DNA from 3 places in the Streptomyces sp. NPDC001381 genome. Region 1 is predicted to be linked to each of the others. Evidence: riboswitches for the same ligand, from Rfam matches in the RefSeq annotation. Region 1 holds a riboswitch; each other region holds the start of a gene.
What was found. Region 1 has a riboswitch for cyclic di-AMP ahead of ACFY2L_RS35805 (transglycosylase family protein). Riboswitches for the same ligand answer to the same signal wherever they lie in the genome.
Positions count from the first base shown of each region.

Region 2: another riboswitch for cyclic di-AMP. It lies ahead of ACFY2L_RS18640 (M23 family metallopeptidase); the one in region 1 lies ahead of ACFY2L_RS35805 (transglycosylase family protein).
Region 3: another riboswitch for cyclic di-AMP. It lies ahead of ACFY2L_RS16815 (NlpC/P60 family protein); the one in region 1 lies ahead of ACFY2L_RS35805 (transglycosylase family protein).

Region 1 covers NZ_JBIAWO010000014.1:78,500-80,691, reverse strand. Annotated here, with positions in the region: gene ACFY2L_RS35805 (transglycosylase family protein) at 177-881, opposite strand; cyclic di-AMP (ydaO/yuaA leader) riboswitch at 886-1,055, opposite strand; gene ACFY2L_RS35800 (transglycosylase family protein) at 1,261-2,192, opposite strand, start outside.
Region 2 covers NZ_JBIAWO010000004.1:22,776-24,967, reverse strand. Annotated here, with positions in the region: gene ACFY2L_RS18650 (dihydrofolate reductase family protein) at 1-739, shown strand, start outside; tRNA gene ACFY2L_RS18645 (tRNA-Met) at 802-875, shown strand; cyclic di-AMP (ydaO/yuaA leader) riboswitch at 1,122-1,289, shown strand; gene ACFY2L_RS18640 (M23 family metallopeptidase) at 1,297-2,192, shown strand, end outside.
Region 3 covers NZ_JBIAWO010000003.1:700,212-702,403, forward strand. Annotated here, with positions in the region: gene pcrA (DNA helicase PcrA) at 1-794, opposite strand, end outside; cyclic di-AMP (ydaO/yuaA leader) riboswitch at 1,073-1,233, shown strand; gene ACFY2L_RS16815 (NlpC/P60 family protein) at 1,241-2,192, shown strand, end outside.

The sequences.
Region 1 (2,192 bases):
ACTCGGGCGAACAGACGGCGAAGAACGGCCGGAGGGCAGAAAAAACCCCGCCCCGGTGCGTACGGGGGAACACGCACCGGAGCGGGGAGCCCGTGGGGACGGGGGTGACCCTCACGAGGCCTTCAGTGTGCGGGCCTCGGCTGTGAGGATGCTGTGGGCCGGCGGGGAGCCAGGTGTCACTTCAGGTGCAGCTGCTGGCCCGGGTAGATGAGGTCGGCGTCCTCGACGATGCCCTTGTTCAGCTGGAACAGCTTCTGCCAGCCGCCCTTGACCTTGTGCTTCTCGGCGATGGTGCTGAGGGTGTCGCCCTTGACGACCTTGTACTCGCCGTCGCCCTTCTTGACCTTCTTGCCGGTCGGAGTGGTGACCGTCTTGGAGGCGGCGGGGCGCTCGGCGGAGCGGGAGGCGCTCTGCTGCTCGGTCGAGCGCGTGGTGGTGCCGCTGTCCGAGGAGGAGGAGCCGGCGGAGCCGCTCGAGGAGGAGCCGGTGGAGCCGCCACCCGAGTACGGGGTGTTGGACAGACCGGTGCCGCAGACCGGCCAGGCGCCCTTGCCCTGGCCCGCGAGGACCTTCTCGGCGATGGTGATCTGCTGTTCCTTGCTGGCGAGGTCGGCGCGCGCGGCGTAGGCGGTGCCGCCGTACGCGGCCCAGGTGGAGGCCGAGAACTGCAGGCCGCCGTAGTAGCCGTTGCCGGTGTTGATGGACCAGTTGCCGCCGGACTCGCACTGGGCGACCGCGTCCCATTCGGAGGCGGTGGCGGCGGAGGCGTTGCCGGCCGCCATCAGCGGGGCGGCGATGGCGACACCGGTGACGCCGGCGAGTGCGGCGACGCGGGTGGCCTTGTTCGGACGACGGTGCTTGCCCTTGCCGGAAAACAGCATGGATCGATCCCCTCACCGACGCCTGCGAGGTGAGCTGTCGGGTTCGGGCCGGTTGAGTTGCCCGGCCACGCACCTCACGGTGCGCGGCTTCACCCCGAGCCGGTTCCGGCGGTCAACCGCCGGACCCGGCACTTACCTTGGGTCCCCCGCTCCTGCCTACGGCGCTTGACGCGACGACTGTTCCCGGGGTGCCGCTGGCAGGATTCGGCGTTGCGGCGACCGGGGCTCGGGTTGCCGAGCGGTCATGACCGTAGACACGCGATCCGGGGAATTTCAAAGACGATCACGACTTCTGAGACTCATCCCACACTTTCGCCAAAGCGGACATTCGACGCGAAGTGGGGCGTGAACTCCCGGTGTTTTTCTGGGTGTTCCAGCCCTATTCGAGCCCGGTGTCCAGCGTCTGACCGGGGGTGATGTCGCTCGGGTCGGGGCCGATGACGTCCTTGTTCTCGGCGTAGAGAGCACGCCATCCGCCGTCGACACCAAGGGAGTCGGCGATGGTGATGAGCGAGTCACCCTCCTGGACGACATAGGTGGACGCCGCGTGCCGGCCGGAGGAGGCGGTCCTGGTGCCGCCCGCGGCACTCTCGTCGGCGGTGGTGCCGCGATGGCGGCCGGAGCCGAGCGAGCCGGTGTCGACGAGGCTCCAAGAACCCTCCGCCTGCACCGTATTGTCCGAGTCGTCCCCTTCCGGGGTCGCCGTGGGCGAGCTGTCGGCATCCTGTGAGCCCTCCGAACCGGCGCCCGAAGTGTCGGACTTGCCCGAGTCGTTCGCCGAGGAGGACGAAGCGGACGAAGGGGACTCGGAGGCTGAACCAGCCTCATCACCGGAGGAGTCGGACGGACTCTCGCCGGAGTCACCGGAACCGGACGCGCCATTGGAGTCGCCGGACTTTCCGGAATCGGCCGACCCCTTGGACAGGTCGGACAATCCGGAGGACACGGACGAGTCGGACTCGCCGCCGGCGACTCCGGTGTCCACGCCGACCGCGCCGTTCTCCTTGGTGAGCCCGGACGTCAGCGCACAGGTGCCCCAGGCGCCGACGCCCTCCTCCGCGAGGAGCTGCTGGGCCACGGCTATCTGCTGGTTGCGGCTGGCGAGGTCCGGGCTGGCGGCGTAGTCGAGTCCGCCGTACGCCTCCCAGTCCTCCTGGCTGAGGCCCAGACCGCCGTACTCGCCGTCGCCCCGGTCGGCACTCCAGGAACCGCCGGTCTCGCACTGCGCCACCTTGTCCCAGACCGTTCCTTCTGCGGCGCTGGCGCCGCCGGCCGCGAACAGCGGGATGGCGATGGCGGAGCCGGTCACTC
Region 2 (2,192 bases), on a different contig from region 1:
CCCCGAGCTCGACTGGCGCCGGCTCCTCCAGCACCTCCACGACGAGCGCGGCGTGCAGCGGCTCATGGTCGAGGGCGGCGGCACCGTCCACACCCAGCTCCTCCAGCAGGGCCTCGCCGACGAACTCCAGCTCGTCCTCGCCCCGCTGTTCGTGGGCGACCCGGAGGCGCCCCGGCTCTTCGGCCCGGGCGCCTACCAGGGCGGCCGGCTGCGCCTGGCCGAGACCCGGCGGATCGAGGACGTGGTGCTGATGCGCTACGAGCCCACCGCCCCCGGCACCGGCCGGCTCCCCTCCGCCGCGGACCGCCGCTGGCTGGCCCTCGCCTGCGAACTCGCCGCCCTGTGCCCGCCCTCGCGGACCGCGTTCAGCGTCGGCGCGGTGATCGTCGCCGCCGACGGGACGGAACTGGCGCGCGGCCACTCCCGTGAGGCCGGCGACCCGGTCGTCCACGCCGAGGAGGCCGCCCTCGCGAAACTCGACCCCGCCGACCCCCGTCTGGCCACGGCCACCGTCTACAGCAGCCTGGAGCCCTGCGCCCACCGCTCCTCCCGCCCGCTGCCCTGCGCCCGTCTCATCCTGGACGCGGGCGTGCGCCGGGTGGTCACCGCCTGGCAGGAGCCGGACACCTTCGTGACGGCCGCCGACGGCATCGGCCTCCTGGGCGCCGAGGGGACCGACGTCGTCGTCCTCCCGGAGTACGCCGAGCGGGCGAAGGAGCCCAACCGGCACCTGGTGTGACGGGGGTCGCACCGGCCAGGAACAATCAGCTCCGTAGATGACGTACACTGGTGTCATACCGACGCGGGGTGGAGCAGCTCGGTAGCTCGCTGGGCTCATAACCCAGAGGTCGCAGGTTCAAATCCTGTCCCCGCTACTGAAGGCCGAGGGCCGGAATCCTTTTCAGGGTTCCGGCCCTCGGCGTGTTTCCCGGATCTCCCGGTCGATGGCTGTGCGTTCGCTGTGCTTTCCGGTCAACTCGCCCGTTTTTCAACGGTCATGGCCGGAAAGGTCCAGGCCAGAAATGTAGTTGATCAAGCCGAAGAGCTTGGAAACCCGCCCCCGGGTCTATTAACGTTCGATAACGCAGCGCGGTCGTCCCAGCCGTCACAAGAGGCGGCTCCGTGCGCACGCGCCGAATCCCGCAAGGGAACCGGGGAACCACCACCTTGGGGTGAATCACGCGGAAGCCGCCGTGAACTCGCAGAGTCACGAACGGTATACGCGCGTAGGAGACCTTCCCGCTCCGAACCCGTCAGCTAACCCGGTAGGCGACGGAAGGAAAGGAGTGCGCCCGCGTGGCGTCCAACCGGCCTGCCCCAGAAGCCCCGTTCGTGCCGAGCCAGCGGTCCGCCGAGACCTACGGCTACGGCAGCTACCGCACCGACGAGGGCCCCTGGGAGGAGTGGAACCCCACCGCGGAGTCCATTCGCCCGGTCCGGGGCAAGCACCGGGTCGCCAAGCAGCGCGGCGGCGGGTTCGCCCGCAGCTCCACGGTTCTCGGCGTCGGCGTCATCGCCGCCGTCAGCGCCGGTGGCATGGCCAGCGCCAACACCGGCAAGGCCCCGGTCTCCATCTCCATGCCGGACCTGCCCGGCGTGGGCTCGCTCATCTCCGACGACGACTCCGCCGAGGACGCCGCCCCGGCGCTCGCGAGCTTCGGCTCCGAGACCGCCACCGACAGCAGCCGGACCGCCGCCGACGCCGGCGAGGCGCTGCGCAGCCGGATCATGGCGCAGGCCGAGTCGCAGCAGACCCAGGTCGCCTCCAAGGCCCAGGCCGTCGCCGAGGCCGCCGCGGCCAAGGCGGAGGCGGCCGCCGTCGCCAAGGCCGAGAAGGAGGCGGAGGCCGACGCCGCCGCCGCGAAGGAGAAGGCCGAGGAGGCCGCCAAGGAGAAGGCCGAGGCCGCGCGCCTGGCCGAGCTGGCCAAGCAGTACACGCTGCCGACCTCCTCGTACACCATCACCTCGACCTTCGGTCAGGCCGGCTCCCTCTGGTCCTCCGGCTACCACACCGGCCTGGACTTCGCCGCTCCCACCGGCACGCTCATCAAGGCCGTCCACAGCGGCACCATCACCGAGGCGGGCTGGGCCGGCGCCTACGGCTACCGCACCATCCTCACCCTGGACGACGGCACCGAGCTGTGGTTCTGCCACCAGTCGTCGATCAGCGTCAGCGTCGGCCAGAAGGTCGC
Region 3 (2,192 bases), on a different contig from region 1:
CGCAGCAGATTGACCGTCGTCATGATCAGGTCGTCGAAGTCGAGGGCGTTCGCCTCGCGCAGACGCGACTGGTACATCGCGTAGGCCTGGGCGAGGGTCTTCTCGAAGCCGTCGGCGGCCTGGGCGGCGAAGTCCTCCTCGTCGATCAGCTCGTTCTTCAGGTTGCTGATCTTGGCGCTGAAGGACTTCGGGGGGAAGCGCTTGGGGTCGAGGTCCAGGTCACGGCAGACCAGGGCCATCAGACGCTTGGAGTCGGCGGCGTCGTAGATCGAGAACGACGACGTGAAGCCGAGCTTCTTGCTCTCGCGGCGCAGGATGCGCACGCACGCGCTGTGGAAGGTCATCACCCACATCGCGTTCGCGCGCGGGCCGACGAGCTGCTCGACCCGCTCCTTCATCTCGCCCGCGGCCTTGTTGGTGAAGGTGATCGCGAGGATCTGGCCCGGGTGGACGTCCCGCTCGGCGAGGAGGTGGGCGATGCGGTGGGTGAGCACACGGGTCTTGCCGGAGCCGGCGCCGGCGACGATGAGCAGGGGGGTGCCGGCGTGGACGACGGCCGCGCGCTGGTTGTCGTTGAGCCCCTCCAGGAGCGCCGCCGCGTCGAGCGCCGGGCGCGGGGCGCCGTCGCGGTAGTAGGCGTCGCGGTCCGGGGGCACGTCGAACTTCCCGCCGAACAGATCGTCCGGAACCGATTCCGGAGTGTGATCGTCCTCGGGCGGCGGCGGGGGTTCCTCCTCGGGGCCGCGTGGGCCCTGGAGGTCCGCCAGGAAGCTGTCGTCAAAGAGGCTGCTCATCGCTCTCCGAGTCTAGGGTGCCCCACCGACAACGCGGACCCGTCCCGAAAACCTGCCCGGCGGCCCGCCTCCGGGAGAAGCGGAACGCGACCTTCACTCACTCCCCGGAGCGGGAAACGCACGGTCCGCGACCCTCGCCCGGACTTTGCCCGATGTCACGAAAATGTATCGGGCATATCACCCATCAACCTTCACAGGGACCACACGAGTTGGCTACCGTGCCGGGCAGGCCGCACGACCCCCACCGGCGAACCCCGCCGGGCCGCGCGGCCTCCGCCGAGTCCGGCGCGCCCCCTCGCGGCAGCCGGAGCCGGGGACCCACCGAGACCTTGGGGTGAATCGGCCCGACTCCCCATCGGAGCAGGCCGTAGGGCAACCCTTCCGAACCACCCGCCCGAACCCGACAGCTAACCCGGTAGGCGGACCGTTGGAAGGAGTCGCCTCCCTTGGCGTCGCAGCACCGCAAGCCGCGTTCCGCGGGTTCGCGCGTGGCGGGCATCCGCACGCCCGCCCTCGCCACCGCCGCCCTCACCTCCGTGGCCCTGCTCTCCCAGACGGCGAACGCCGCGCCGTCCGACGACGGCAAGCCGAGCCTGGAGGAGGTCGAGAAGAAGGTCGACGATCTCTACCGCCAGGCGGAGTCGGCGACCGAGAAGTACAACGCCGCCAAGGAGAAGACGACCAAGCAGCGCAAACGGGTCGACACCCTCCTCGACGACGTCGCCCAGCGCACCCAGAAGCTCAACGAGGCGCGGGAGGAGCTGGGTTCCTTCGCCGCGGCCCAGTACCGCACCGGCGCCTCCGCGCCCGACACGGCGACCTTCCTGCTCGCGGACTCCCCGCAGGACTACTTCGACCAGACGCAGCTGATGAGCCGGCTGACCGACCGCCAGAAGGGCGCCGTCGACGACTACTTCACCGAGCAGTCGGCGACGATGAAGAAGCGCCGGGAGGCCACCGAGAGCCTCGCGACGCTCACCGACACACAGGGCGACCTGAAGACCGCCAAGGCCACGGTCCAGAAGAAGCTCGGCGACGCGCGCGAACTGCTGTCGCAGCTGACGGCCCAGGAGAAGGCGCGGCTGGCGGCGATCGAGAAGCAGAAGCAGGAGGAGGCCGCGCGCAAGGCGGCCGAGCTCGCCCAGCAGCAGGCCGCCGAACAGGCCGCCCAGCAGCAGAGCACCGACACCAGCGGGACGGCCGGCTCCTCGACGTCCACCACGGACTCGTCGTACGCCACCAAGGCCGAGAAGGCGCTCGCCTTCGCCCGTGCGCAGATAGGCAAGCCGTACGTGTGGGGCGCCACCGGCCCCGACTCCTACGACTGCTCCGGCCTCACCCAGGCCGCCTGGAAGGCCGCGGGCGTCACCCTCCCCCGCACCACCTACGACCAGGTGA